2 regions of the Stenotrophomonas sp. 364 genome follow, and region 2 is predicted to be linked to the other one. Evidence: riboswitches for the same ligand, from Rfam matches in the RefSeq annotation. Region 2 holds a riboswitch; the other holds the start of a gene.
What was found. A riboswitch is a leader RNA that binds a small molecule or an ion and turns the genes downstream of it on or off. The one in region 2 is predicted to bind thiamine pyrophosphate.
Positions count from the first base shown of each region.

Region 1: it holds a riboswitch for thiamine pyrophosphate, as region 2 does, so the genes downstream of both, GQ674_RS20505 (TonB-dependent siderophore receptor) here and thiC (phosphomethylpyrimidine synthase ThiC) in region 2, are expected to answer to the same signal.

Region 1 is NZ_CP047135.1:4,615,974-4,631,560, forward strand. Features, by position in the region: gene GQ674_RS20480 (efflux RND transporter permease subunit) at 1-16, shown strand, start outside; gene GQ674_RS20485 (dienelactone hydrolase family protein) at 215-1,045, shown strand; gene GQ674_RS20490 (TonB-dependent receptor) at 1,120-3,480, shown strand; gene GQ674_RS20495 (phospholipase C, phosphocholine-specific) at 3,498-5,615, shown strand; gene pnuC (nicotinamide riboside transporter PnuC) at 5,695-6,279, opposite strand; gene GQ674_RS20505 (TonB-dependent siderophore receptor) at 6,276-8,447, opposite strand; TPP riboswitch at 8,513-8,609, opposite strand; gene GQ674_RS20510 (phosphotransferase) at 8,649-9,785, opposite strand; gene GQ674_RS20515 (glycine zipper 2TM domain-containing protein) at 9,899-10,303, opposite strand; gene GQ674_RS20520 (response regulator) at 10,467-11,105, opposite strand; gene GQ674_RS20525 (transporter substrate-binding domain-containing protein) at 11,184-14,774, shown strand; gene GQ674_RS20530 (c-type cytochrome) at 14,791-15,180, opposite strand; gene GQ674_RS20535 (electron transfer flavoprotein-ubiquinone oxidoreductase) at 15,270-15,587, opposite strand, start outside.
Region 2 is NZ_CP047135.1:3,474,135-3,489,721, reverse strand. Features, by position in the region: gene GQ674_RS15755 (threonine dehydratase) at 1-122, opposite strand, end outside; gene GQ674_RS15750 (ACT domain-containing protein) at 279-539, opposite strand; gene ilvG (acetolactate synthase 2 catalytic subunit) at 523-2,256, opposite strand; gene ilvC (ketol-acid reductoisomerase) at 2,296-3,270, opposite strand; gene ggt (gamma-glutamyltransferase) at 3,923-5,641, shown strand; gene GQ674_RS15730 (BCCT family transporter) at 6,002-7,570, opposite strand; TPP riboswitch at 7,817-7,918, shown strand; gene thiC (phosphomethylpyrimidine synthase ThiC) at 8,031-9,908, shown strand; gene GQ674_RS15720 (ion channel) at 10,012-10,689, shown strand; gene GQ674_RS15715 (winged helix-turn-helix domain-containing protein) at 10,940-13,261, shown strand; gene GQ674_RS15710 (helix-turn-helix transcriptional regulator) at 13,385-14,266, shown strand; gene GQ674_RS15705 (TonB-dependent receptor) at 14,335-15,587, shown strand, end outside.

The sequences.
Region 1 (15,587 bases), 1.1 Mb from region 2:
CGGGCACACGGAGTAGAGCCACCACCATGGGTGGCTGCGCGGCCCGCTTCCATCCTCCCGTCCATGCCGATGTAGCCCAGGCGAGTAAGCGCGCCCCGGCGGCGGCGGCGTGAGCAGGATGCGTGGGTGGCATGCGGAAATACCGTGGCGGGCGCAGCGCGCCCGCCCCTGCCGCGCCGATACACTGCGTACACGTTCCGATCGGTTGCCCGCCATGCCTCTGCGTACCCCCGTTGTCCTGCTGATGTGTCTGGTGTTCGCGACCAGCGCGCCTGCATCGGCGACGCATGCACCGGTGACGGGCGTCGGCCCACTGGCGGCCGATGCTGTGGCCACGGTGGATACCGAGTTGTTCGCACGCGGCAGCTTCACTGCCGCCGACGGTACGGTGCTGCCGTACCGGATCCTGCCGCCGCGCCACGTGCGCGCGGGCCACCGGTATCCCCTGGTGCTGCAGTTCCACAGCTCCGGTGGCATCGGCGCCGACAACGCCGCGCAGCTCGATCGCCTTGCCAGAAGCTGGGCGATGCCTGCCACGCGCGAACGCTACCCCGCGTACGTCCTGGTGCCGCAGTTCGCCGGGCGCAGCGCGAACTATGGGCCTGCCGCCCCCGACCAGGCCGCCACGGCGGCACCGGCACTGCACGCGGCCCTGGCGTTGGTGCGGTACGTTGCGGCAACGCATCGGGTCGACACCTCGCGCATCTACGCCGTGGGATTCTCGATGGGCGGCTCGGCGGCGTGGCTGTCGCCGACACTGGCACCGGGCCAGTTCGCGGCCATCGTGCCCATCGCGGGTATCGCCCCGCCCAACACTGCAGCATCGGCCTACACCCAACTGCCGGTGCTGGCGATGCACGGCGATACGGATGACGAGAATCCGATCACCGCTGATCGGCGATTCGTGCGCGTGCTCCGTGCGCGCGGTGGTCAGGCGGTGCTCCGCGAGTACCACGGCCTGGCTCATCAACCGCCCGCCGACATCGTGCCGGGTACGTGGTGGCGCGACTGGTTGTTCCAACAGAAACAAATGCCGCCACGCTAACTGCAAGCGCAATGTCATGGGGAAGTCACTGCGGGCACCAATACTCCGCCGGTCCTCCACTACCCCCTCGACCCATGCGCGCTTCCGGCCACGCCCCCCGTGTTTCCCTGCTTGCTGTGTTGCTTACCGCTGCCGTACAGGCCATGGCTGCCGAACCTGCACCGGCCGACGACGCACGCACGTTGGACCAGGTGCAGGTGATCGGCCAGGCCACCAGCTACGCCAAGACCACGGTGAGCCAGGAAACCCTCAACCGCCAGCAGGTCATCAGCAGCGTCAACAACGCGCTCAATGAACTGCCGGGCGTGGTGGTGAGCGAAGCCGATGCCACCGGCTCGTCGGTATGGGGCACGCAGATCAGCATGCGCGGCTTTGTGACCAACCGTGACACGCAGCAGATCGGCACCACCATCGACGGCCTGCCCAACGGGGGCTCCGGCTACGGTGGCGGCTCGCTGGCCAACCGCTACATCGACACGCTCGATCTGGAAACGGTGGAAGTCAGCCAAGGCACCGCCGATATTTCCTCGCGGTCCAACGAGGCGCTGGGCGGCACCCTGAACTTCCTTACCAGCGACCCGCTGGCCGAACAGCGGCTGCGCATGGTGGTTGGTGGTGGCGACCACGACGCGCGCAAGTACTACGTGCGCTACGACACCGGCCTGCTCGGTGGGCATACCCGTGCCTGGGTGAGCGCGTCCTCGGCGCGCGTGAACGACTGGATCGACGGCACCGGCCATGTCAGCAACGACAACCTGGCCGCAAAGTTCGTGACCGAGTTGGACCGCTGGACACTCAGCGGCTACGCGTCCTACAACGACGCCGACGAACCGGAGTACACCAGCGTCACCCCGGCCGCGTTTGCGACCAACCCGGACCGCGACGGCCTCACCGGCACGCTCACCGGCATTCCCTACCTGGACCAGAATTTCCGCTCCGGCTCGCGCGCGCTGCGTGAAAACACCTTCGGTTACCTGCGCGGGGCGTTCGACAGTGGCGACGGCTTCAAGGCCACGCTGACCGGCTACGCGCACAAGATGGAAGGCCGCGGCGACTGGCTGCCGCCGTACCTGGTGCAGGCGCGCAACGATGGCGCCGGCCGGTCCGAATCGGAATACCTGGGCGGCAGCACCGTGTACGGCGGCAGCGCGCTGGGCCAGTTCTACTTCGTCAATCCCGATGGCAGCGCCGCGCAGATGCGCGCCGGCTGTGTACCGCGCGCCGGCTTCAGTGCCGAGTACGACCCCAACTGCTACGCCGCCGGCGTGCAGGGTGTGCAGTCCTACCGCCATTCGCACTACGACAACGACCGCGCCGGTGCCACCGCCGACGTGGAATGGACGCAGACGCTGGGCAGCGTGGACAACACCGTGCGCGGTGGTGTGTGGGTGGAGCAGTACGACCGCAGCGTGCGCCGCGACTGGCACCGCCTGCTCAACGTGGGCACCGACATCGGCTTCGATCACCAGCCGTACTGGGTGCAGTTCGAAGACCGCTACAAGACCCGCGAGCAGATGTACTACGTGGAAGACGTAGCGCGCTTCGGTCCGTTCAGTGTGCGCGTGGGCGTCAAGCAGTTCTTCGTCGACCAGAAGCGCAACCGCGTGATCGGCAACGCCGAGAGCGTGCGGTCGGATTCCAGGTCCGACCCGCTGCTGTCGGCCGGTGCCACCTGGACGCTGCCGGTCGACGGCCTGGAGCTGTTTGGCGGGTACTCGCAGAACTTCGCCGCCATTCCCTCCGGTGTGCTCGGTGAAACCGACGCGCAGCGCTTCGCCCGGGTCGAACCGGAAACCGCCGACAACATCGAGCTGGGCCTGCGCGTGAGCCGCTGGCCCTTGACCGGCTCGCTGACCCTGTACAACATCAAATTCGACAACCGCATCGTCTACCTGCCTGCGCGGCTGGCTGACGGCATCGACTACCTGGACGAAACCGATGGGGTCTACGAGAACTTTGGTGGCGTGGAAAGCACCGGTCTGGAAGCGGCGCTCGGCTATGGATGGGACAACGGCTGGCGCCTCAACGGGGCCTACACCTACAACCGCTCCAAGTACCTGGGCAGCGGCAACGCCGCGCGCGATACCGAGCTGGGCATCGTCGACGGTGCCCAGGTGATCGGCCAGCCCAAGCATGTGCTGGTGGTGTCGGCCGACTGGCAGGGCGACAGCTGGAATGCCGGTATTTCCGGGCGCTATCTGGGCGAGCGGTACCTGGATGCGTCCAACACTGCCAAGCTGCCATCGGCCACGGTGTTCAATGCCAACATCGGTTTCGACCTGCAGAGCCTGTCGCCGAAACTCAAGGGCGTGGGCGCCAGCTTGGTGGTCAGCAACCTCACCGACCGCAAGTATCTGGCGGGCGTGGATGGCAGCAATTCGGCCTTCATCGGCGCGCCGCGCACCGTGGGCGTCTCGGTACGGGTCGACCTGTGAGTCCAGCACGGCCGCCACTGACCGATCCCACACGCCGCCGCCTGCTGCAGGGCGGTCTGGCGGCAGGCGTGGCCGCGCTGCTGCCCAGCATCGCGCGGGCGGCGGCGATCGCTCCGCATGCACGCAGCGGCAGCCTGGAGGATGTGCAGCACATCGTGGTCTTCATGCAGGAGAACCGGTCGTTCGACCACTACTTCGGCACGTTGCCCGGTGTGCGCGGGTTCGGCGACCGATTCGTCGCGCCCGCCCCGCCACTGGCGCCCGGGCAGCCGCCGCGTACGCTGTGGTTGCAGCCCAATGCGGCCGGCACGCGCGGTATAACGCCGTTCGCGCTGGACACCGCTGCGCAGTTCGGCCTGATGCGCGTGGAAGGCACGCCGCACACCTGGCCCGACGCGCAGCGCGCCTGGGACCACGGGCGCATGGCGCACTGGCCGGCCGCCAAGCAGGACCACGCGCTGGGCTACTTCCGCCGCGACGACATGCCATTCCAGTTCGCGCTGGCCGAAGCATTCACCGTGTGCGATGCCTACCACTGCGCGATGCAGGCCGGGACCAATCCCAACCGCCTGTTCCTGTGGACCGGCCACAACGACCCGCACGCCCGCGCGGGCGGCCCGGCCGTGGCCAACTCGCACGACAACTTTCCCGAGCTGGGCGGCCACCCGGCGTCGTATACCTGGACCACCTACGTCGAATGCCTGCAGCAGGCCGGCGTGCGCTGGCAGATCTACCAGGACATGGCCGACAACTTCACCGACAACCCGCTGGCCGGCTTCGCGTCGTTCCGCCAGGCATGGCGTGGCGCGCCGGGGCATGATGCGGCGCTGCGCGCGCGCGGGGTAAGCACGCGCGGGCTGGCCCAGCTGCGCGAGGACGTGCTGAAGGGGCAGCTGCCGCAGGTCAGCTTCATCATTGCCGATGCCGCCGGCAGCGAACATCCCGGCCCCTCCAGCCCTGCGCAGGGCGCGGCCTACACCGCGCGCGTGCTGGACGCGCTCACCGCCGACCCGGCGGTGTGGAGCCGCACCGCGCTGCTGCTGATGTTCGACGAGAACGACGGCTTCTTCGACCACATGCCGCCCCCGGCACCGCCGTCGCGCGATGCCTCGGTGGCCGGTGGCTGGGCCGGTGCATCGTCGGTGTCCACCGACGGCGAATACCACCAGCATCCGTCGCCGGGCAACGAGAAGGCCGATCCGCCGGACCTGCGCGGCCGCCCGTACGGGCTGGGTCCGCGGGTGCCGCTGTATGTGATCTCGCCGTGGAGCCGCGGCGGTTGGGTCGACTCGCAGGTGTACGACCACACTTCGGTGATCCGCCTGATCGAACGCCGCTTCGGCGTGGCCGCGCCGGCGCTGTCGCCGTGGCGCCGCGCGGTGTGTGGCGACCTCACCGGCGCATTCGATTTCTCGCAGCGCGACACGCGGCCCTTCGTGGTCTCGTTGCCGGCCACGGCGGCGGTGGCCGCACGCGCGGCGGCCCTGCCGGGGCGTACCGTGCCGGTGCTGCCCGAGGGCCTGCAGCCGGCGCAGCAGGAACCCGGGGTGCGCCCGGCGCGCGCGCTGCCGTATCGCCCGCAGGTCGATATCGCGCTGGACGACGACCACGTCCGCCTCGACCTGGCCTGCGATGGCGCCGCAGCGGTCCTGCACGTCTACGACCGCACGCAGCTGGGGGCGATCCCGCGCCGCTACACCCTGGCCCCGGGCATGCCGCAGCACGCGCGCTGGGTCATGGATGACCGGCGTGGCTACGACCTGTGGCTGCTCGGGCCCAACGGGTTCCACCGCCACTACCGCGGCCAGCCCGGCACGGCCGCGCCGCTGCAGGCGCGTGTCGACCGCGATGGCGACCGCCTGCAGTTGTGGCTGCACAACCCCGGCTCGGTGGCGCTGGCGGTCAGCGTGCGCCCGGGAGCCTATGTCGATGCCGCCCCGGACCGGCAGCTGCAGCTGGCGCCCGGAGCGCGCACCGCACTGCACTGGGATGCCGCCGCCAGTGGCGGCTGGTACGACCTGCACGTCGAGCAGCCCGGGGCCTCGCAGCGGCTGGCCGGGCGCGTGGAAGACGGCCGGCCGGGCAGCACCGACCCGGCCATGGGCACCGAGCCGATGCGCCTGCTGCTGGACTGAGGGCTACGCCGGCGCGTGGCGCAGGGGCGTTGTCAGGCGGGATCGCGCTCCGACCGGGCGCGTCTGCCAGCAAGGCGCGTCAGCGGCGCTGCATGGCGCCCGGTGCCTCGTCTGCTGCCGTCCAGGCGCGCAGGCCCATCACCGCCAGCCCGACGAACACCAGGTACAGCCCGGCGGTGACGTCCAGCGACTTGACCAGGTACATGCCCACATAGACCACGTCGACGATGATCCACAGCCACCACGTGGCGATATGGCGGCGTGCCTGCCACCACTGCGCCACCAGGCTCAGCGCGGCGAGCATGGCATCCAGCCAGGGCAGCGCGGCATCGGTCCAGGTGTGCATGGCGGCGCCCAGCGCGATGCCGAACACCACGCCCAGACCAAGATCGCGCAGCAGCTGCCGGCGCGGCAGCGGCGCGATCACGATCGCCCCGTCCTGCTGCGCGTGCCGGCGCCAGCTCAGCCAGCCGTACAGCAGGAAGCCGCCGAACACGACCTGCAGCAGCGTGTCCGAATACAGCCGGGCCTCGATGAACACCACCGCATACAGCGCCACCGCCACCAGTCCCACGGGCCAGGCCAGCATGTGCCGGCGCGCCATCAACCACACGCCGAGGATGCTGGCGGCCACCGCCGACCATTCGAGAAGGGCCGCGCTCATAGCCCGAACGTCACCGACAACCGGGCCTGGCGCGGCGCACCGGCAAACAGGTAGTAGTCGCCGGCGGTGCTGCCAGTATCGCGCCAGTAGAAGCGGTCGAACACGTTGTCCACCGACAGGTTCCAGGTCACCGGATGGTCGGCCAGTGCGTGCCTGAAGCGCAGACCCAGGTCGACCACGTGGTAGGCCGGTGCGCGCACGCTGCCGTCCACCGTGGCCGCGTTGGCCGAGGCGTAGCGCCAGCCGCCGGTGATCGACAGCCCGCTGGCGAACGGCAACGCGTAGTCGGCATGCACGCTGGCGCGCAGCTTGGGCACGTTGACCAGCTGGTGGCCTTCGTACAGTGCGGTGCCACTGCTGCGCGCGCGCGCCTGCAGCGCGCTGACACTGGCGTTGAGCACCAGGCCGTCGGCAACACGCCCATTGGCGGTCAGTTCCAGCCCGGTATGGGTCTGCTGTCCTTCGGCCACGAAGGTGTAGCCGGCGTCGCTGGCGTCCGGCTTGGCGTACTGGAACGGCTGCGAAGTGCGGAACAGCGCCGCGCCCAGGGTCAGTGCATCGGCGGCGGCGTACTTGACGCCCACTTCGGTCTGCCGCGACAGCACCGGCGCCAGGAACGCGCCGTCGTTGGACGTCCAGAACGGGGCTTCCTGGCCCAGCGAAATGCCGCGCACGTAGCTGGCATAGACATTCACCTGCTCGGTCGCCTTCCAGACCAGCGCGGTCTGCGGCAGGAAGCGCGACAGCGTGCTGTGGCGCTCGGGGGTGCCGCGCTTGTCGAACGCGCGCTCATCCAGGCGCACGAAGCGGCCACCGGCCAGCCACTGCCAGGCATCGCCGAACTGCATGCGGTCCATCGCGAACACGGCCGTCTGCGCGCTGTCCAGGCGGCGCACCGAGGGGCCGGGCTGCAGCGGCGACGGCGCGAACACCGGCACCTGCGCGTCGTGGATGTTGGCCGTGCCAACGTACTCGTTGACGTTGCGGCGCTTGTCGATGGTGCGCTCGAAGCGGTCCGCGCCGGCAGTGAGTTCGTGGTCGACGCGCCCGGTGCTGAAGCTGCCGCGCAGTTCGGCGCGCCCTTCCAGGTTGCGGCGGGTGTCGTCGGGGCTGCGGTAGTCGTAGATGTCGTAGTCGCCGTTGGGCGCGAAGTAGTTGCCGGGGACGCTGCCATCGGCACACTGCGCGGCGTAGTAGCAGCCGTAGGCGAAGGCCACGTTGTCATCGATCACCGACCGGCTGTAACCGGCCGACACGCGCGACTGCCACTGCGCGTTGAACTGGTAGGTGTGCAGGGCGGTGATGTTGGTGCTGTCGATGCCCACCGGCCGCTGCCACGGCTGGTAGCCCAGCATGTGCTCGCGGTCCACCCCGCGTGGTAGTTCGCGCGCGCCCAGCAGCTGGTAGCCGGAGGCCGAGCGCTGCGAGCTGGTCTGGTAGTTGGCATCCACTTCCAGCTTGCTGCGGTCGCTGATCAGCCAGTCGGTGGCCAGCGAGTAGAAGTTGCGGCGGCCGTCGGCATGTGCGATGTACGACTCGCTGCCGTCCCACGCTGCGTTCAAGCGCACGCCCAGGCGCGGGGTCAGCCAGTGGCCGACATCCACCGCGGCATAACGCGAGCCTTCCGAATCGGTGCCCAGGGTGACATTGCGGACCTCGGTCGGGCGCTTGCCGACGTAGTTGATGATGCCGCCGGGCGCCATCACGCCGGCGGCAAGGCCGGCTTCGCCCTTCAGGATCTCCACCTGCTGCACGTTCTCCAGCGCCAGCCGCTGCTCGCCGGTGGTGCTCAGGCCGTTGAAGCGGTAGCCGGTGCCGGTGTCCAGCGGGAAGCCGCGGATGGCGATGTTCTGGTAGTAGCCCACCGGGGCGTAGCTGTCGCCGAGCGAGGCGTCGTTGCGGGCCAGTTCGGACAGGCTGCGCACCTGGCGGCTGTCGAGCAGGTCGCGGTCGAGCACGGTCAACGCGGCCGGGGTGTCCTTCCAGTCGCCGCTGCCGAAACTGGTGGTCTGCACGGTGTCGGCCACCGCCTGGCGGGCCTGCACGCGGACGGCGGCAAGCTCGGTCGGGGAACGGTCGGGCGCGTCCGGGGCGGCGTCGCTGGCATGCAGCGGCAGGGCGGCGCACAGGGCGACGGTAAGCAGGGCAGGGCGATAGCAGCGGTTCATTCGATTCGTCATCAGCCAGAAGAGACGAAGCGACGGCGCGCACGCACCGACCCATCCGGTCGTTGCGCCCACTGCACAAAGCTCCCTACGCCGGTATCAACCGGATCAGGTTCCAAGGGACTCTCTCAGCCTGGCTTTGCCCAGGCACCCCCGCTTCGGTGCCCATTTCACCACAAAAGGCCCCGCCCTGCCCGCCCCGGTTCAGGCGGCGGCGTGCAGTGCCTGGAGCAGGGCCTGGCCGTGGCGGCCCTTGAACCACAGGGCATGGCCCAGCAGGAAGGTGTGGTAGGCCACATCCGCGTTGGCCGGCGAGGCGGTGATGCCGTTGAAGTACTCCACTTCGGACAGTGCAAAGTCCAGGTGCACTACCGGCAGCAGGTCGGCCAGCAACTGCATCCGCGCCGCCGACAACGGCAGCACCTGGCGGTAGCCCTCGACCAGGGCCAGCGCGATGGTGATGCGCGCCGCATCGGTCTGCTGCTCCAGCGCCAGCCAGGCAATGGCATTGCGCTCGATGGCCGTGGCCAGATCGAACAGCGCGCTGGTGGGCGAGGCCAGGCCGAAGTCGAACACGGTCTGCACCTGCGGGGCATCGCTGCCGGTGTGCCAGAGCAGGTTGGACACGTGCCAGTCGTTGTGGGCCCACAGCCGTGGCTCGGCGTGCAGGCGCCGGGCCAGGCCGGCGTGCCAGGGCAGCACCGCGCGCTGCAGGTCGTCCTGCCAGCGCTGCCGCGCGAGGTAGGCAGCCAGGCCGGGGCGCTGGGCCAGGTCGGCCTGCAGCATCGCCAGCGGGTCGGCGGCGCGGATCAGGTCGTCGCGTGCGACCAGCAGGTGGGTGCTGCGCTGGGGCGCGTGATACCCGGCCGAGGCCTGGTGCAGGGTGGCCAGCATGCGCCCGGCCTCGCGTGCGGCGGCCGGGTCGGCCAGCGGTGTCCAGGACGGCGCATCGCGGTACAGATCCTGGCCGTCGCCCACGCTGTGCAGTTCGTAGGTCCAGCCGTCGTATTCGGGGGCGGTCGCACCGTCGGCATCGCGCAGCACCTGCACCACGGGCACGCCGGCGGCCGCCAGGTGGGCGATGAAGCGGTGTTCTTCGCCCAGGGACGCAGCGTCGCGCACGCTGTGGTGGTGGCGTTTGACGAACACCCGCCCGCGGCTGCTTTCCAGGAGGGCGGCGGCCGACAGGGGGCGCGGGCTGTGCCAGGCCACGCCGACATCCGGGCCCAGCTGCGGGTAGCGCCCACGCAGCCAGGCCACGTCGCGCGCATCGATGGCCGGCCAGTCGGCAGCCACCGCGTCGTTGTCCAGGCCTTGCACGAGGTGGGCGGTGTGGGTCATCGGCGAGCAGACACAACGTGCGTCGGGGTGGGGGAAGACAGGGTAGCCGAACGCACAACGGGCGGGTCATCGACCCGCCCGTTGAAGGCGCTGCATACGGCGTTGGGGTGGTTTTACCAGCCGCGGCCGTGCTGGCGGTCCCAGTTGCGGCGATCGCGCTGTTCGCGTTCCCAGCGTCCACGGTCGTTGCGGCGGTCATAGCCACGGTCGTAGCCGTAGCGGCGGTCGTGGCGACGATCGTCATAGCGGCGGTTGTCGTAGCCACGGTCGTAACGGTGGTCGCGCTTGTCACGGGTGGTCAGGTTGCCGATGGCGCCGCCGGCCACCGCGCCGCCCACGGTGGCGGCGGTATCGCCGTTGGAGAGCAGGTGACCGGCCACGCCGCCCACCACCGCGCCGACCACGGTGCGCTTGTCCTTGCGGGACATCGCGCTGGCGTCGCCAACGGCGGCCATACCGACCGTCAGGGCCAGGGCCACGGCCAGACCACGAAGGCTGAGTGCGGAAATGTTGAGCATGTTCGGTTCTCCAGTCGGGTACAGGCCACGCTGGGGTTCCAACATTGTCGGAACATTGCCGCGCGGCCCGGGTGGGTCTGCGCATTCATCTAGCGGCAATGCGGATGAAGCGAGGCTGAAAGTGCCCGCGCCCGCTCAGGGGCCAGCAAGGTCCGGCGCGGGGTCAGATCTCGCCGTCGCGCAGGTAATCAAACAGTTCGGCATCGCCCTTCAGGCCCAGCTTGAGCATCGCATCGCCCTTCTGGCGGCTGATCGTGCTGACGCTCTTGTGCAGCTGCAGGGCGATCTCCTTCACCGTCTGGCCGCTGCCGAGCAGGCGCAGCACCTCGATCTCACGCGGCGACAGCGGTTTGGTGCCGACGTCATCGACGGTATTGGTGCCGATTGCGTCAATGCGTTCCTTCAACGTGTGGCTCACATAGGGCAAGCCGCGGTGCACGGTCTGGATCGCCAGCGGCAGCTCTTCCATCGAGGAGGTCTTGTCGACCAGTCCCAGCACGCCTGTGGCGGCCACCATGCGCAGGATGGCCAGGTTGTTGGACACGCTCAACATCAGCACCGGCAGGTCGGGAAAGCGGCGCCGGATGAAGCCGATCATGGTGAACCCGTCGGCCTGCTGGCTGCCGGGCATCGAGTAGTCTGTCACCAGCACATCGCAGGGCTGGGCGGTCAGCGCGGCCATCAATTCGTCGACGCTGCTGGCCTCGGCCACCACCACGCCCACGCCGCTGGATTCGATCACCGCCTTGGTGCCGATCCGGACCACCGGGTGGTCGTCGGCAATGATGATGCGAAGTGTCATGGGCTGGTATGGTTGCCGGGGCGGATGGCGCACGGGCTGTGCCGTGGTGGAGACATCATTCTACGGAGATGGGATTGCATGCGTACTCCGGTTGTCCGCTGGCTGCTGCTGATCGTCCTGGCCTGCGTGCCGATGCTGGCCGCAGGGGCCGATGCACCCGCCACCGGCCCGACGCTTTCGCCGCGCCAGAGTGAATGGCTTGGTCGGCACCCTACCATCATCCTTGGCCTTTACGACAGCGGCTGGCCGCCGTTCGAGTCCATTCGGGGCGGTCGGCTGGAGGGGTTGGGCTACGACTACATGACGCTGGTCGCACAACGGCTCGGCGTGCAGGTGGAGGTGCGCCGGTACAACGACTGGAGCGAAGTGCTGGACGCCGCCTGCCGCGGCGAAGTGGATGTGGTGATGAACATCACCCTCACCGCAGACCGCACGCTGTGCATGGTCTACACCCGCAGCTACGTCGATGCGCCACTGGCGGTGGTCGGCCGACTGGACGATACCCGGACCTCGACCGATCCGGACCTGCAGGGTCTGCGTGTGGTGACCGAGCGCGACTTTGTGACCAGCAGCCAGGTACGCGCCCGGTTTCCGTCGGCGCGCCAGATAGACGCAGACGATACGCTGGCCGCGCTGCGGATGGTGGACAGCGAGGATGCCGACGTTTACATCGGCAATGCCTATGTCGCCAGCGCGTTGATCCACAAGCACGGACTCGAACCTGCCACCCTGCTGCGACCGAGCGACTTGCCGCCCGAGCGGCTGCACTTCGGGGTGCCCCACGCCAAGCAGCCGCTGGCCGAGGCAATGGACAGCGTGCTTGGCCAGCTCTCCCAGGCAGAACGCGACGACCTGGCACGGCGTTGGCTGCCAACCCTGACCTGGTCCAGTCAGTCGCGGTTGATCCTGGGCAATGCGGAGAAGCGCGTGTTGGCCCGCTCGCTGCGCATGGGGTTCGCGCCCAATGCGGTCCCGTTGGCCTTCATCGATCGCGGCGGCCAGCCCAGTGGCGTGGCCGGCGACTATCTGCGCCAGTTGCGTCTGGTCGGCGCCCACCTGGTGAACGTTCCCGCCTACGACTGGTTCGAGGTGCGCGAGCAGGCACGCAAGGGCGAGGTCGACGTGATCATGGGCGTTCCCAATGATTCGGCCTATCTGGGCCGCGACTGGGTGTTCAGCCAACCCTTCATCACCGTGCCCAACGTGATCGTGGTGGGCAGCGACAGCCCGGCGGTACTGGGCCTGGATGACCTGGATGGGCGCAGCATCCTGCTGTCCGATCCGGACCGCCTGCGCGGCTATGTGCTGCAGCGTGCGCCGAACGCGCGGATCGTGCCGGCCCGCAGTGCCGAGCAGGCGCTGGCACGGCTGGCCGAAGGCGACGCCGACGCGTATGTCGGCAACCTGGCCATGGTCGACCGGCTCGTGCGCGAACGCTATCCGGCGCAGTTGCATGTCACCGCCCCGGCCGGGTTCAACGACGCGCTGTCGCTGGCGGTGCGGCGTGAATATGCGCCACTGGCGACCACCTTCGATCGCGTGCTGGTGGGCATGACGCCGCGCGAACACGAAGCGATCCGCAGCGACTGGCTTGCCGCCGAATACCGCAATGAACTGGATTGGCGGTCGATCGCGCGCTGGGCCGTGCCGCTGGCCCTGGTGTTGCTCACCGCCATCGTGGTGCACGGCTGGGGGCATTGGCGGCTGCGTCGTGAAGTGGCCATGCGGCGCAGTCTGGAGCAGCGTCTGGCCGAGGTCACCGACAACCTGCCCGCGACGGTCTACCAGGCCCGGCGTGACAGTAGCGGCCGGTTCTCCTTCCCGTATATCGCCGGTGACATGGAAGCCCTGTTCGGGCTGACTGTGGCCGACGCCATGGCCGACGAATCCCGCGTGATGGCGCAGATCGATCCGCAGGATCGGCAGCGTGTGCTGCATACCCTGGAGCAGGCCTCGCGCGACTTCGCGCCACTGGACATGGAGTTCCGTACCAGCCCCCACGGCGACGTGCGCTGGGTGCGGTCGCGCGCCTTGCCCTATGCCATCGACGATGGCGCCATGCTGTGGAGTGGCTATTGGGTCGACGTCACCGAGGCACGCGCGCAGGCCGATGCGCTGGCCGTGGCCAAGGCGGCGGCCGAGCGCGCTGCCGCCGCCAAGGCCGACTTCCTGGCCACGATGAGCCACGAGATCCGCACGCCCATGAGCGGTGTGCTGGGCATGGTGGAAGTGCTCTCGCACACGTCCCTGGATGGCGAGCAGCGGCGCATCATCGCGGTGATCGAGGACTCCGCGCAGATGCTGCGGCACATCCTCGATGACATCCTGGATTATTCGCGCATCGAAGCCGGCGGGCTGCGCCTGGAACTGCAGCCGGTGGGCCTGCGCGGGCTGCTCGACAATGTGCGCCAGCTGCTGTCGCCACAGGCATCGGCCAAGGCCTTGGCACTGCAGCTGCAGGTCGACCCGGCCGTAGCGCCCATGCACTTGGGTGACGGCATGCGGTTGCGCCAGATCGTGTTCAACCTGCTCAGCAACGCCATCAAGTTCACCGAACAGGGACGCGTGTCCATGGCCCTTGCCGTGGTGCGCGAGGAAGACGACGCGCAGTGGCTGCGCCTGGCCGTGACCGACAGCGGAATCGGCATCTCTGACGAACAGCGCGAGCGCCTGTTCAAACCCTTCGCCCAGGCCGACGCGGCCATCTCCCGCCAGTACGGCGGCACCGGGCTGGGCCTGAGCATCTGTCAGCGGCTGGTGGCGTTGATGGGCGGTCAGCTGGACCTGTCCAGCGTGCCTGGCGAAGGCACCGAGGTGGTGGTGCAGCTGCCGCTGCCGGTGGTGCCGGCCGCCGAACCGAGCGACGCAGTGACCGGCAACGACCCTGCGGCGGATGCCCTGCCGGAGACGCTGCGCCGGCGACGCATTCTGGTGGTCGAGGACCACCCCACCAACCAGGCGTTGATGCGATGGCGGCTGCAGCAGCTGGGCCTGGCCCACGAGGTGGCCATGCACGGGCAGGCCGCGCTGGACCTGCTGGAGGATGCCGCCTTCGACCTGGTGATCACCGACTGCCGGATGCCGGTGCTGGATGGCTATGCCATGACCCGGCGGCTGCGCGAACGCGAGCGCGAACGTGGCACCCCGCGCGTGCCGGTGGTGGCGCTCACCGCCAGTGCGCTGGCCGAGGACCTGCAGCGCTGCCGCGAGGCCGGCATGGACGACCTGTTGGCCAAGCCGGTGGCGCTGGCCACGCTGCGCCAGATGCTCCTGCGCTGGCTGCCGGCCGACGGTGACGCACCGGTCGACGCGACGACGGCATCGGCACTTCCCGCCCCGGTACCTGCGGCCCCCAGCCGCGAGGCGATCACCCAGCGTTTCGGCTCGGCGCACGTGGCCGACGTGATGATCCAAAGCATGCTCAGCACCACCGAGGATGACCTGCAGCGCGGCCAGCTGGCCCGCGCCCAAGGGGACAGCGCGACGGTGGGCGACGTGCTGCACCGGATCGTCGGCGGGCTGGGCACGCTGGGCGCCACCACCCTGGCCGAACAGGCACGCGCGCTGATGCGGCATGTCCAGGAGGATGGCGCGGACGCATGCACCGCACAGCTGGATGCATTCGAGCAGGACCTGCGGCGCTATCTGGCGCTGCTGCAATCGGCGTGATTGGCCGCCGCGTCGCTCAGCGCGCCTGCTGCAGGTATTCGATCACCTGCCTGCGCCGTTCCGGATCGGCGGTGGCGTTGAGCATGCGCGAACCGGGCACCACGCTGTACGGGGCGCGCAGGAACGCATCCAGGGTCGTCTCGTTCCAGGTGATGTCGGCCTGGCGCATCGCGTTGGAATAGGGGTAATCGCCCAAGCTGCCGGCACGCCGCCCGATCACCCCGTGCAGGTTGGGGCCGAACCGGTGTACGCCCCCGGGGGCGACGGTGTGGCAGCCGGCGCAGATCGCGAACGCGCGCTGCAACTGCTGCTGGTGCAGTTGTTCGGGCGTCTGCGGCGCGCGCGCGCAGGCGGCCAGCCCCAGGCAGGCAACAACAACACAGCACAGGCGCAGCAGCGGCTTCATCGGAATCGTCCGGTTGGGGCGAGCGCAGATGATAGCCAGCGCCGGCCGCGCGGCTACAGCCTGCGACGCAGGGTCGCAGGCCGGGTGCCCTACATCCCGGTGTAGTTCGGGCCGCCACCGCCCTGCGGGGTCACCCACACGATGTTCTGGGTGGGATCCTTGATGTCGCAGGTCTTGCAGTGCACGCAGTTCTGCGCGTTGATCTGCAGCTGTTCGCTGCCCTGCGCACCCACGAATTCGTAGACGCCGGCGGGGCAGTAACGCGCTTCCGGGCCGGCATATTCGGCCAGGTTGACCTGCACCGGCACGCTGGCGTCCTTCAGCGTGAGGTGGCTGGGCTGGTCTTCGGCGTGGTTGGTGCTGCTCAGGAACACCGAGCTGAGCCGGTCGAAGGTGAGCACGCCATC
Region 2 (15,587 bases):
CGCTCGGCGTAGTGCAGCGGGGTAGGCGGCAGGTAGCGGCGCAGCCGCGCCTGCGCGGCCAGCACGTCGGCGACGCTTACGTCGCCTACTTCCGGTTCCTGCGGGGCACCGCTAGTGGGCATTTCGCCCCCGGCCACGGTGATCGCCGGCATGCGCTGCACGGTGCCACGACGTCCGTGCGTGGTGCGACGCCATGCATCCTGCACGCGCACCACTTGCACTTCCCTGTGCTGCGAGAAGAGACCTCCGTACCGGCACCGTGGAAACGGTGCGGGCGTTCATACCGATACTCCCGTGCCGGGTTCCAGCGCACTGATGCGCACCGAAACACAGTCGTAGATCTTCTCGATCTGGCGGCACAGGGTCTCCGGCGGGCGGCTGCTATCCACCACCATCTGCAGGTGCCAGCGGCCATTGTCGGCCGCATTGGGCGCGCCGGCGATCGCGCGCGGCGCGAAGCCGCGGCGTTCGGCCATGCCGATCACGCGCAGCAGCGCGCCCTCGGCGGGAACCAGCACCAGGTCAAGCCGGTATTGCATTGGGGAACTCCTGGGACTGATGGGCAGGGTTGCTTTCCAGCATGGTGCTGTTGGCGTTGTTGGGCGGCACCAGCGGCCACACGTTGGCGCGGGCATCGATGGCCACGTGCAGCAGCGCCGGGCCCGGCTGGGCCAACAGCGCGGCCAGGCCGCCCTCGACGTCGTCGCGGGCCTCGATGCGGGTGGCGGGAATGCCGAACACCTGGGCCAGCGCGGCGAAGTCCGGGTTGTCGGACAGGTCGATCTCGCTGTAACGCTCGGCAAAGAACAGTTCCTGCCACTGGCGCACCATGCCCAGCGAACTGTTGTCCAACAGCACGATCTTCACCGGCAGGCGGCAGCGGGCGATGGTGGCCAGCTCCTGCACGTTCATCATGAAGCTGCCATCGCCGGACACCAGCACCACGGTGCGGTCGGGGCAGGCGAACTGCGCACCCATCGCCGCGGGCAGGCCGAAGCCCATGGTGCCCAGTGCGCCGCTGGTCAGGTGGTTGCGCGGGTGGTTGAAGCGGCAGTGCTGGGCCACCCACATCTGGTGCTGGCCCACGTCACACGCAATGATCGCGTCGCTTGGGGCCAGCTCGCTCAGGCGCTTCAGCAGCGCCGGGGCATAGATGTGCTTGCCCGGGGCGTCGTAGCGGGCGGCGAAACGCTCGCGGTGGGTGCCGCACCGCTTGCGCCAGGCCTCCTGCGAGGCCGGCGTGGTGGCCGCGGCGGTCAACGCACGCAGCGCGCTGCCCACGTTGCCCGGCACGGCGATGTCGGCACTGCGCAACTTGGAGATCTCATACGCGTCGGCGTCGATGTGGATGACCCGCGCGAACGGGGCGAATTCGTTCAACTTGCCGGTGGCACGGTCGTCAAAGCGCGCGCCGACCACCACCAGCAGGTCGCTTTCCTGCACGGCCATGTTGGCCGCGCGGGTGCCGTGCATGCCCAGCATGCCCAGGTAGTGGGGATGCTGCGGCGGCAGCGCGCCCAAGCCACGCAGGGTCAGCACGGTGGGGATCGCACTGGCCTCGACGAAGGCACGGAAGTCCTCCACCGCATCGCCCAGTGCGACACCGCCACCGGCATAGATCACCGGCTTCTCGGCGGCGGCGATCGCGGCGATGGCCGCGGCCACGACCGCTTCCTGCGGTGCCGGCGGCGGGCTCACCGCCTCCGGTACGTGGGTCGGCAGATGCGAGGCATCGGCGATCTGCACATCTTTGGGCAGGTCGATCAGCACCGGCCCGGGGCGACCCTCGCGGGCGATGCGGAAGGCCTCGCGGACCACGCGCGGCAGGTCATCCACCGAGCGCACCAGCCAGCTGTGCTTGACGATCGGCATGGTCAGGCCGAATACGTCCAGTTCCTGGAACGCGTCGGTGCCCAGCAGCGGGGTGGCCACCTGGCCGGTGATGCAGACCATCGGCACCGAATCCAGCATCGCATCGGCGATGCCGGTGACCAGGTTGGAGGCGCCGGGGCCGGAGGTGGCAACACACACGCCGACCTGGCCGCTGGCGCGCGCATAGCCGTTGGCGGCCAGGGCCGCGCCCTGTTCGTGGCGGACCAGGATGTGCTTCAGTCCCGAATCCACCAGGGCGTCATAGAACGGCATGATGGTGCCGCCGGGGTAGCCGAACAGCGTGTGCACGCCCTCGGCTTCCAGGGCCTGCGTCAACCAGCGTGCGCCGTTGCGGGGCGCGGTGCTGTGTGCGGAGGTGTTCATGCGGTGACCTTTACGAAAGCGGGTGGGGGAGCCGCGCGGTTACGCGGCTTGACTTTGCAACCAGACCATCTTGGCGCGCAGTTCCTTGCCTACCTTCTCGATCGGGTGCTCCAGGTCGGCCTGCTTGAACTTGTTGTAGTTGGGCAGGCCCGCTTCGTATTCGGCCACCCAGTTCTTGGTGAAGGTGCCGTTCTGGATGTCGGTCAGCACGTCCTTCATGCGCGCCTTGGTGCCGGCATCGATGACGCGCGGGCCGCTGACGTAGTCGCCGTACTGCGCGGTCTCGGAGATGAATTCCAGCATGCGGGTGATGCCGCCTTCGTAGAACAGGTCCACGATCAACTTCAGTTCGTGCAGGACTTCGTAGTAGGCGATTTCCGGCTGGTAGCCGGCTTCCACAAGCGTTTCAAAGCCCGCCTGCACCAGCGCCGAGGCACCGCCGCACAGCACTGCCTGCTCGCCGAACAGATCGGTTTCGGTCTCTTCCTTGAACGTGGTCTGGATCAGGTTGGCGCGTGCGCCGCCCAGGCCCGCCGCATAGGCCAGCGCGTACTCGGCGGCCTTGCCGCTCCTGTCCTGGTAGACCGCCCAGATGCACGGCACGCCCCGGCCGATTTCGTACTCACGGCGCACCAGCGCACCCGGGCCCTTCGGCGCGACCAGCACCACGTCCAGGTCGTCGCGCGGTTTGATCATGTCGAAATGCACGTTCAGGCCATGCGCGAACAACAGCACCGCGCCCTGCTTCATGTTCGGCGCGAGTACGTCTTCGTAGAGTTTCTTCTGCACCATGTCCGGGGTCAGCACGGCTACCAGATCCGCATCCTTGACCGCCTCGGCGGGGGCCTTGACGGTGAAGCCATCGGCCTGCGCCTTGACCTCGGTGGGGCCACCCGGGCGCAGCCCGATGACAACGTCGAAGCCGGATTCACGCAGGTTCAGTGCGTGGGCGCGGCCCTGGCTGCCGTAGCCGACAACAGCGATCTTGATCTGGGGCAGGTCGTTGGTGCTCATGGGGGAGGTCCTTTGGCGGAAATAAAAAGATGGCCGACGGTCAGCGACGCGTCGGCCAGTCAGGGGAAGCGGTGGCACGCGCAGCGCCACAACCGCACGCATCCGCCGTGGGGGCGGTGCGCGTGAAGACGGTGGTGGCAGACGGGCGGGTCATGGCGGGAAGGGCAACTCGGGAAGGCGGAGGAAAATGAGGGGGCTCTGAAACGAAAAAACCCGCACCTGGGTGGGTGCGGGTTTTGATGGATACCTGGCAGTCTTGCTTACACGCCGGTCCGTCCCGCACCTGTTGGTTGGGTAATAAGTACGAGGACAAGAAGCGAACTGATCGACGCCCCGCCGGTGTCGGCGTGCTCGATGGATTCGCGGATGGCTGTGCGCTGCAACATGAGATCGAGAAAACCACAGCGGTTTTAAGGCTGTCAACCCTGGCGGGCATATTTCCAACAGTTTCGCCTGCATCCAGCCCAAAGCCCCGCCACGCAAGGATGGTTGCGGTTGAAAGCGTTGCGGTGAACCCGAATTCACTATTTTGCAGGCACGTTCTGCGCGGATTTCGTCGCCGATTCCATGCGTGGCATGACCATTGTGGGATGCCATCGCGGCCGCTCTGCCGCCACTATCGGTGTGGCTACCACCCTTCAGGAACCACCCCGTGTCCCGACGTCTTGCCCGCGGCCTGCTTGCCGCCGCCGTGCTGTGTGCCCTTCCCATCGCCGCCAGTGCCGCCGACCGCGTCACCGGCCATCCCTTCGCCACCCGCTCGGAGGTGATCGCCCCGCACGCGATGGCCGCCACCTCGCAGCCGCTGGCGACCCAGATCGCGCTGGATGTGATGAAGGGCGGCGGCTCGGCCGTGGACGCGGCGATCGCCGCCAACGCCGCGCTGGGCCTGATGGAGCCGACCGGCAACGGCGTCGGCGGCGACCTGTTCGCCATCGTGTGGGACCCCAAGACCCAGAAGCTTTACGGCTACAACGGTTCGGGCCGGTCGCCCAAGTCGCTCACCCTGGCCGAGTTCCAGCGCCGCGGCCTGAAGGAGATCCCGGCCACCGGCCCGCTGCCGGTCTCGGTGCCGGGCGCGGTGGACGGCTGGTTCGCGCTGCACGAGCGCTTCGGCCGCAAGCCGATGGCCGACAACCTGGCCCCGGCCATCCGCTACGCCCGCGAGGGCCATCCGGTGGCCGAGGTCATTGCCTACTACTGGGACCGCTCGGTGCCCAAGCTGTCGCAGTACCCGGGCTTCAAGGAACAGTTCACCGTCAACGGGCATGCGCCGCGCAAGGGCGAGATGTGGAAGAACCCGAACCTGGCCAATACCCTGGAGCAGATCGGCCGCGGCGGCCGCGATGCCTTCTACAAGGGCGACATCGCCCGCACCATCGGCAGCTACTTCAAGGCCAACGGCGGCTACCTGAGCTACGAGGACATGGCCAGCCACCACGGTGAGTGGGTGGAGCCGGTGAGCAGCAACTACCGCGGCTACGACGTGTGGGAGCTGCCGCCCAACAGCCAGGGCATCGCGGCGCTGCAGATCCTGAACGTGCTGGAGGGGTACGACTTCTCGAAGATCCCCTTCGGCTCGCCCGAGCACGTGCACCTGTTCGTGGAAGCCAAGAAGCTGGCCTTCGCCGACCGCGCGCGTTTCTACACCGATCCGGCGTTCCACCCGGCGCCGGTGGACCGGCTGGTCTCGAAGGACTACGCGGCACAGCGGCGCGCGTTGATCTCGATGGACAAGGCCCTGCGCGAAGTGCAGCCGGGCACCCCCAGACAGCTGCAGGAAGGCGACACGATCTACATGACCGTGGCCGACGCGGACGGGATGATGGTGTCGCTGATCCAGTCCAACTACCGCGGCATGGGCAGTGGCATGGCCCCCCCGGGGCTGGGCTTCATCCTGCAGGACCGCGGCGAGATGTTCGTCCTGCAGAAGGACCACCCGAACGGCTACGCGCCGGGCAAGCGCCCGTTCCAGACCATCATTCCCGGCTTCGTGACCAAGGACGGCAAGCCCTGGATGAGCTTCGGGGTAATGGGCGGGGCGATGCAGCCGCAGGGCCACGCGCAGATCGTGATGAACATGGTCGACTTCGGCATGAACCTGCAGGAAGCCGGCGATGCGCCGCGCATCCAGCACGAAGGCTCGACCGAGCCGACCGGGCAGGCCACGGCGATGAGCGACGGTGGCGAGGTCAACCTGGAAACCGGCTTCCCGTACGAAACGGTGCGCGCGCTGATGCGCAAGGGCCACCGCGTCACCTTCGCCGACGGTCCCTACGGCGGCTACCAGGCCATCCTGCGCGACCCGGACACCGGTGTGTACTACGGCGCCTCGGAGAGCCGCAAAGACGGCCAGGCCGCAGGCTATTAACCCGGGGTGGAGCCGACCGTTGGTCGGCTGGCCGCGCAACGCGCGGCAATGATCGGCGACAACGCCGCCCCGCTATGCAATTGGCGGACCAACGGTAGAGCCGACCGTTGGTCGGCTGCTCTCCCCACACCGCCCGCCATGTGTCCAGGGGCGGGGTGGATGGGCGTGCGGGACCGTTGGGCGCCATGGATGGCGCCCACGAGCCCCCAGGGGTGAGAGCGCATTGCTTGCGAGGCACTGCCTCGCATGCGGTCGAACGCACAGCCGCCAGCGGCTGGGCCGGACCGCGAAGCGGGGTTTACGGCGTGTCCCGCACGCCCATCCACCCCGACCCAACCGGGGCATCATGGCAGAGGCAAACTACGGCGCCCGCGCCGCCTCATCCCGCGTCTCTTCCTGCGCGGCGATCTCCCGCTCGATCCACGCGTCCATCATCCGGCGAGCCCGCTGCGTCCGCCGGCGCTGCAATGCGTACTCCATGTCCAGCACCCGGTACAGCGACCACATCACCAGCAGCATCAACAGCGCGAACGGCAAGGCTGCAATCGTGATCATGCCCTGCAGCGCGGTCAGCCCACCGGCCAGCAGCAACACGCCGGCAATCAGCGCGATCGCCACGCCCCACACCATGCGCCGTGCCAGCGGCGGATCGCCCGCCTCCTCGGTGGACATCGTAGCCAACACCAGCACCGCCGAGTCGGCCGAGGTCACGAAGAAGATCGTCAACAGCACCAGCGCGATCACCGACAACACCATCGGCATCGGCAGGCTGTCGAACATCGTGAACAGCACCGTCTCATAGCCATTGCCCAGCGCCTGGGCCAGATCCACGTGGCCGAAGATCTGCGACCACAGCGCCGTGCCGCCGAACACCGAGAACCACAGGAAGCCCAGCACGCTCGGTGCGATCACCACGCCCAGCACGAACTCGCGGATGCTGCGCCCGCGCGACACCCGCGCAATGAACGAACCCACGAACGGCGCCCACGCGATCCACCACGCCCAGTAGAAGATCGTCCAGTCGGCCACCCACGTACTGCCCGAGAACGGCGACATGCGCAGGCTCATCGTCACCAGCGAATTGAGGTAGGACCCGATGGTGGTGGTGAACGTATCGAAGATGAAACCGGTCGGCCCCAGCACCATCACCAGCGCCAGCAGTACCGCCGCCAGCGCCAGGTTGAAGTTGGACAGCCACTTGATGCCGCGGTTCACCCCACTGGCGGTCGACGCCATGTACAGCACGAACGCCACCGCGATGATGGTCAGCTGCACCGGAATCGAATCACGGATGCCGAACACGCGATGCAGGCCCGCCGCGATCTGGATCGTACCGAAGCCCAGCGTGGTGGCCACGCCGATCGCGGTGGCCACCACCGCCGCCACGTTCACCACCGTGCCCATCCAGCCACGGTGATGCGCACCGATCACCGGCTGCAGCAGGTCGCTGATGAGCCCGCGGCCGTTGCGGTTGAACTGGAACCACGCCATCGCCAGCCCGATCAGCGCATAGATGGCCCACGGATGCAGGCCCCAGTGGAAGAACGCGTAGCGCATCGACGCACGGGCCGCTTCCATGCTCTGCGGCGCCAGCCCTTCCGGTGGCTTGACGAAATGCGAGATCGGCTCGGCCGCGCCCCAGAACACCAGGCCGATGCCCATGCCGGCAGCGAACAGCATCGACATCCAGCTGGCGTTGGAAAAATCCGGCTCGGCATCTTCACCGCCGATGCGCAGCGAGCCCAGTCGCCCGAACGCCAGGTACATCAGGAACGACAGCGTGATGAACACCACCAGCAGGTACAGCCAGCCGGTGCTGCGGATGATGTGGGCCAGGCCACTCTGGATCACGTCGTTGAAGGGGCCGGGCGCGAGGCCGGCGATCAGCACCAATGCGACGATCAGTGCGATGGATATGCGAAACACCATGGAGGAGTTTCTCCGTACAAAGGGGGCGAGCGAGTGCCTGCCGTTTCCCGCGCTGCCAGGGCGGCGGCTGGGGCGATTCAAGCCGGTCGATGCCGTTGCGGAACGCCACGGCGGTCCGGCAAGGCGGTCGTTCCGCGCCGCAGCATTCTATCGGATGGCAGATCAGCGCTTTTTTCACGTGCAGGCCGCCCTCTGCGGCGCTCCATCGACGGGCGCGGCAATCACGTCCGGGTTGTGGTCTAATTCGCCCCGAAGCGGGGGTACCGCGGCCCAGTGGCCACGGTTGAGACAGTCCCTTCGAACCTGATCCGGTTGATACCGGCGTAGGGATGCTTCGCAATGCTGACGCACTGCGCCGTAGGGCTGCCCCGCCCGAAGACCGCCCGTGTTGCGTCCGGCGTGCGCCGCCGCTTCGTCCGTTCCGCCTATTCCTGGGCGGAACCCGATCCAGGACGAAGTCATGAACGCAGCGCTTTCCTCCCTGCAGCAGCAGGCCCAGCAATTGTCCGACTCGGTTACCCGACCGATTCCCGGTTCGCGCAAGATCCACGTGCCCGGCTCGCGCAGCGACCTGCAAGTGCCCATGCGCGAGATCGTGCTGACCCGCACGCCGACCCTGTTTGGTGGGGAAGAGAACGCGCCGGTCACCGTGTACGACACCTCCGGCCCGTATACCGACCCGGATGCGCGCATCGACCTCTCCTGCGGCCTGCCGCCGTTGCGGGCCGGCTGGGTGGCCGAGCGGGGCGACACCGAACTGCTGCACGGCCTGAGCTCCAGCTTCGGGCGGGCGCGCGAAACCGACGCGCGCCTGGACGCGGTGCGTTTTCCGTCGCGGCTGCAGCCACGACGTGCGGTGGCCGGCGCCAACGTCACCCAGATGCACTACGCACGGCGCGGCATCATCACTCCGGAAATGGAATTCGTGGCCATCCGCGAGAACCAGCGCATCGAGGCCATCGGCGATGCCGCGCTGCTCAGGCAGCATCCCGGCCAATCCTTCGGCGCGTCCATCCCGGCGCGGATCACGCCGGAATTCGTGCGCGACGAGATCGCCCGCGGCCGCGCGGTACTGCCCAACAACATCAACCACCCGGAAAGCGAGCCGATGATCATCGGCCGCAACTTCCTGACCAAGATCAACGCCAACATCGGCAACAGCGCGGTGTCCTCGGGCATCGCCGAGGAAGTGGAAAAACTGGTGTGGGCGATCCGCTGGGGCGGCGACACGGTAATGGACCTCTCCACCGGCAAGCACATCCACGAAACCCGCGAGTGGATCCTGCGCAACTCGCCGGTGGCAATTGGCACCGTGCCGATCTACCAGGCGCTAGAGAAGGTGGATGGCCGCGCCGAGGAACTCACCTGGGAGATCTTCCGCGACACCCTGATCGAACAGGCCGAGCAGGGCGTGGACTACTTCACCATCCACGCCGGCGTGCTGCTGCGCTACGTGCCGCTGACCGCCAGGCGCGTGACCGGCATCGTCTCGCGCGGTGGCAGCATCCTGGCCAAGTGGTGCCTGGCCCACCACAAGGAGAACTTCCTCTACACGCACTTCGAGGACATCTGCGAGATCATGAAGGCCTATGACGTGACCTTCTCGCTCGGCGATGGCCTGCGCCCCGGCTGCATCGCCGATGCCAATGACGCCGCGCAGTTCGGTGAACTGGAAACCCTCGGCGAGTTGACCAAAATCGCCTGGAAGCACGACGTGCAGACCATGATCGAAGGCCCGGGCCACGTGCCCATGCAGCTGATCAAGGAGAACATGGACAAGCAGCTGCGCGAATGCGGCGAAGCGCCGTTCTACACGCTGGGGCCGCTCACCACCGACATTGCGCCGGGCTACGACCACATCACCAGCGCGATCGGTGCCGCCATGATCGGCTGGTATGGCACCGCGATGCTCTGCTACGTCACCCCGAAGGAACACCTGGGCCTGCCCAACCGCCAGGACGTGCGCGACGGCATCATGGCCTACCGCATCGCCGCGCATGCTTCGGACCTGGCCAAAGGCCATCCCGGCGCGCAGGTGCGCGACAACGCACTGAGCAAGGCGCGCTTCGAGTTCCGCTGGGAAGACCAGTTCCACCTCGGGCTGGATCCGGAGAAGGCCAAGGAATTCCACGATGAAACCCTGCCCAAGGACGCGCACAAGCTGGCCCACTTCTGTTCCATGTGTGGCCCGCATTTCTGCTCGATGAAGATCACCCAGGACGTGCGCGACTACGCGGCCGCGCATGGCCTGTCCGAGCAGGATGCGATCAAGGAGGGCATGGCCGACAAGTCGGCGCAGTTCCGCGACCTCGGCGCGCAGGTGTACCGGCAGGAATGAGGCCGGCGCCGGGGTGGCGCGCCGTCGCCCCGGCATGCTCATGCGACACGGGTGGCAAGCGCGCTAAGCTCGGCGGCGAAACGGGGCAGGGAAGGGAACTGGCATGGCAATCGCACGTACCACCAAGTGGCTGGCCATCGCACGGCGGCATCCGTCGGCGTGGTTGCTGGCCGTGCAGTTGCTGGGCGTGCTGCTGTACCCGGCGATGGACGAGGCCGGGGCCAGCCGCGCGGTGTTCGGTGCGTTCGGCATTGCCGTGCTCGGCCTGGCCCTGTGGGTGGTGCGGCGCAGCCCGTTGGGCATGTGGTTGGCGCTGCTGCTGGCCATCCCGGCGGTGGTGTTCTCCATCGCCGGGGCACTGCTCGACCGGCCCGGGCTCACTACCACCGCCCAGTTGCTGGAATGCCTGCTGTATTTCTATACCGCCGGCAGCCTGACCGCCTACATGCTCCAGGACCACAAGGTCACCCGCGACGAGCTGTTCGCGGCCGGGGCAACGTTCACCCTGTTGGCCTGGGCATTCGCGTTCGCCTTCTCCGTCTGCCAGCAGTGGTACCCCGGCAGTTTCCTGGCGACCAGCGAGAGCGAATTGCGCACCTGGATGGAGCTTCTTTATCTCAGCTTCAGCTTGCTGTCCGGGGTGGGGTTGAGCGACGTGGTGCCGGTGCATCCGCAGGCCCGCGCACTCGTCATGCTGGAGCAGTTTGCAGGCGTGATGTACGTGGCTTTGGTGGTCTCGCGACTGGTCGGACTGACCATCCTCAAGCGTGGACAAAGCTGAATCGCAGATAAAAAATTCGCGCCCGAAGGCGCGAATGTTGACGCGATTTATGTGAATTCGTCGGCGAGAGAGAGCCTGATGTTGGCCGCACGCACAGGCGCGGTTAACCGGCATAGGCTAGTATTCGCGCGCTTCAGTTGTTTTACGGTTTGCGCTGATGGCATGTGCGGAATCTGGCGGTTCGTTCGATCGGTGTCGGTTGCGATGAATGCTGCGTTCCTGTTGTTCTGCAGTCCTTCGTACCACTGGAATGATCAGCAACATTAGTGAGCCTCCTTCGGCCGATGTCGTGCGTATCGGCAGCTGCACCGTCACGTTGTCCTCGCGCGAGGTCACGGTGCCCGGTGCGCGTCGCGTGCGCCGGCTTACCCCGAAGGCGCTGGGTGTACTGAAAGCGTTGCTGCGTTCCCCCGGTGCAGTGGTCACCCGCGACGAACTGTTCGCTGAGGTGTGGCCCGACACGCTGCCGACCAATGATGTGCTTACCCAGGCGGTCACCCAGCTGCGCAAGGCGTTTGCCAGCGACGACGGCGACGGCACCGCGTACATCGAAACCATCGCCAAGACCGGCTACCGCCTGCTGGTGCCGGTGCGCATGCTGGCCGACGAATCCGTTGCGCCGGTCCCCGCCGATCCGGGCGTGGCGCCCGCCGCCATCGCGGTAGCACCTGCGTCGGCTTCCCCTGCAACAGGCCCGGCACCGGTGTCGATGCGCGGCCGCTGGCGGCGCATCCGTCGCTACGTACTGTTGGCGGTGGGGCTGGCCATGCTGGTGGCGTTGCTGGTGATGGCGGCGATGCTGCTGCAGCGCCCGCCGTCCGGGCAGGCTGCCAGCGGCGTGCTGGAGGATGGCAGCCGGGTGGTCGGCAGCCCGCAGCGGCCGTACCGGTTGATCACCGCCACCGCCGGGTTCGAAACCTATCCCACGCTGTCCCCGGACGGTTCGCAGGTCGCCTACGAGGCCGACAGCAGCGCCCGCGCAGGCAGCACGGTGAAGGTGCAGACCTCGGGCAACGCGCCGGCGCGGCTGCTCGCCGAGACGCCGGACGGCTATTCCGACCGCTTCCCCAACTGGTCGCCCAACGGGCGTGACATCGCGTTCGCGCGGTTCGGTCCGAACGCCAGCTGCGAGGTGCTGATCGCCAGCGCCACCGGCGGCGCGGTGCGCCACGTCACCCGCTGCGACGGCACCGAACTGCTCAGCTTCGACTGGACCCCGGACGGGCGCGGCCTGGTCTTCGGCTCGCTGGCCGGCGCGCATGCCCACCGTGGCATCCGCGTGCTGGATATCGCCAGTGGCCGTTGGACCCCGCTGGCCTACCAGGTAGCCGAAGACAGCTTTGATTACGCGCCGCGCTACTCGCCCGATGGGCGCTGGATCGTGTTCGTGCGCAACCCGCAGATCGGCGACCTGTGGCGGCTTCCGGCGGGCGGCGGCGTCCCCGAACAGCTCACCGCCGACTCGGCCGAGATCCGCGGCTGGGCCTGGCGCAGCGACAGCCGCCACATCGTGTTCGGCCGTCGCGTAGACAGCGAATCACGCCTGTACGAACTGGATACGCAGAACCGCACGCTGCGCGACGTCGGTATCGACGATGCGCAGTCGCCGGCGGTGTCGCGGCACAACGAGATGCTGGCCTTCGTGCACCGTAAGGCGCAGTTCGGGCTGTTCCGGGTGCCGCTCAAGAATGGCCAGCCGGGGCAACCGCAACGCCTGTTCCCCTCCAACGGCCGCGATGGTCAGCCGATGCTCGCGCCCGACGGCCGGCAACTGGTGTTCACCTCCGACCGGTCCGGCAACTACGGCCTGTGGTGGGCCGACCTGACCCGGCCCGATTCGCTGCGCCCGGTGGAGGGGCTGCGGCCGGAAACGCGGCAGGCGGCGGACTGGTCCCCTGACAGCACGCACCTGCTGGTATCCGGACGCGATGCGCAGGCCAACCCGGTGATCTATGAAGTGTCACCGCGCGATGAGCAGGTGGTGGCATTGCCGGTGCCGGTCGCCCAGCCGTTGCAGGCCCTGTACGGCAGCGACAGCGACCACGTGCTGGTGGTGGATCGCGACGCGCGCGAGCGGCTGCGGCTGTCCCTGTTCGATCGTCGGCAGTCGCCATGGCGGCTGCTGGCCAGTATCGAAGGGGTGTCGCAGGCGCGCTTCGACCGCAGCGCGCAGCGGGTGCTGTTCACCCGGTTGTCGGCCGGTGGGCTGTGGTCGGTGGATGCGCAGCTCAACACCGGCAGCATCCAGCAGGTCAGCGACGATCGGCCATCGCGCTGGCGCTACCGGACCTGGACGGTGGCCCGCGATGGCAGCGTGGACTACCTGTCCAACGATGCCGAATGCGCCACGCTGTTTTCGCGCATCAACGCCGGTGCCACCCGCACCGAACACTGCCTGGACGTGGATCGGCTCAGTGCAGGCAACGGCTTCAGTGCGCACCCCGATGGCAGCGCGCTGTACGTGGCGCTGGCGGTGGCCGACGGTGCCGACATCGGCGTGATGCCACTCCCCGAGGCGCCAGTGCCGGTCTTCTCGGCCGTTTCCAACGCCCTGTTTTTGAAGGGAAAATAGTCTTCGTACTTCCTTCGTATCGGCCTCGTGTCGAATTCGGATGAATCTCGTAGGACTTTCCTGACCCGGGCCGCCTGATTTGGCAAAACGTTTGCCCCACAACGGCAAACACGGTGTGCAGTCATGCGTCAGCTTTCCCTGGCCGATCGCGGCCAATCGCTTTCCCTGGACAAGATCGTCGACGACGGTCCGCTGCCCACCTGCCTGGGCGTGGCCCGGCTCGGCAGCCTGCAGACCGCCGGCGCCACCTTCACCGTGTGGATGCAGCTGCGTGGCAGTGCGTGGGTGGAATCCAAGGAAGGTCGCTTCCGCCTGCGCCAGCGCGAGTGGATCGCCTTCGAGAAGGAATCCAAGCCGATGATCCAGGCCGGCCGCGATGGCCTGTGCATTGGCCTGAGCCTCACCCCGGACGCATTGCGCGCATTGGGCGAGCTGGACGACTGCAGCCTGTATGCCGGCCGCGGCAGCATGAGCCGCGCCGAAGTCCGCGTGGCCTTGCGCCTGTGGCGCGATGCACTGGCCAGTGGCCAGCCGGCGCAGGCATTGCGCCCGGTGCTGCTGCACCTGGCTTCGCTGCAGCGCGTGCTGGCCACCGGCGTGCAGCGCTGCCCGGGCCGTTCGCGCGTGCGCAAGCGCCAGGTGTTCGGTCGCATGCAGCGTGCGCGCCTGTACCTGGAAGGCAACAGCCACCGCGTGGTGCGCATCGGCGAACTGGCCGAGCTGACCAACTTCTCCAGCTGGTACTTGTCCAAGACCTTCCAGAGCCTGTATGAAGAAAGCCCGCAGTCGCTGTCGGCACGCCTGCGGCTGGAACGCGCGGCCGACCTGCTGCGTGATACCGACATGATGATCGGCGAAGTCGCCGCTGCGAGTGGATTTGACAACTGCTGCAGCTTTGCAAGGGCATTTCGGGCACGTTACGGGCAGTCTGCGTCAGGCTTTCGCGAGGCCGGTGGAATGCTCCCGCCAAAGTCGGCAAAGCCATCGGTTGCTTCCCGCAAATAATTAACCGCAACGCAATCGTAACTTTCCGAGGCGGTTTAACACGCTACTAACGTACCTCGGAGAGATAAATGAATTTTCGTACTCCTGCAGTGCGGCTGGGCCTTCTGCCCGCCGGCATTGCGCTCGCGCTGTCGCCGACCTTTGCTTCCGCACAGGAAGCAAAGGGCGCGACCGACCTGGATCGCATTGAAGTCACCGGTTCGCGCATTCGTGGCGCCAACATGGAGACCCAGCAGCCGATCCTGACGCTGAGCCGTGAGAACCTGGAAAAGCAGGGCTACACCTCGGTGGCCGACGTCCTGCAGAACCTGACCTCGGCCGGTGCTCCGGCCATTTCGCGTTCGGACGCCCTGTCGTCCGGCGAAAACGTCGGCGGCTACTACGTCGACCTGCGCAACCTCGGCGCCACCCGTACGCTGGTGCTGATGAACGGCAAGCGTCTGGGCGCCACCACCGGCGGCTACCAGGATCTGAGCCAGATCCCGATGTCGGCCGTTGAGCGTATCGAAGTGCTGAAGGACGGCGCCTCGTCCATCTACGGTTCGGACGCCATCGCCGGCGTGGTCAACGTGATCACCCGCAAGCGCTTCGACGGCGCTGAAGCCAGCGTCTACTACGGCCAGTACGGCGAAGGCGACGGCGAAGGCACCACCTATTCGCTGACCCTGGGCTCGGAAGGCGAGCGCGGCGGCGTGACTCTGTCGGCCGAATACTCCAAGCAGGATCCGGTCTGGGCAAAGGACCGCTGGTTCAGCCGTGATGGCGGCCGTGGCCCGAACTCGACCGCTGAAGAGTGGAGCCCGATCAGCCAGAACAGCACCTGGTGCAACCCGAAGCTGTTCGGCAAGTGCGAAGGCAAGGATGCGATCTGGCAGACGCTCAATCCGGGCGGCAACCCGAACAACCCGAACGACTACCACGAGCTGACCCCGGGCGAGTTCTCCAACGCCAACCAGCAGATGATGGCGTCGACCGGCATCGAGCGTAAGTCGGTCTACGTCAACGGCAACTACGACCTGACCGATTCGATCACGTTCAACGCCGACCTGCTGTACAACCAGCGCACCACCGACCAGCAGATCGCGGGCTACCCGTATCAGTCGCAGTCGGCCGCGATCAACACCCCGCTGTCCGGTTCGAGCGCGTTCAACCCGGTTGGCCAGGACCTGCAGTTCCGTCGTCGTCTGTGGGAAGTGCCGCGCACCACCACCAGCGACATGAAGACCCTGCGCTTTGCCCCGACCGTCAGCGGCTTCTTCGAGCTGGCCGGCAAGACCTGGGACTGGGACGCTGGCGCCCTGTGGAACCGTAACGAAGTCAC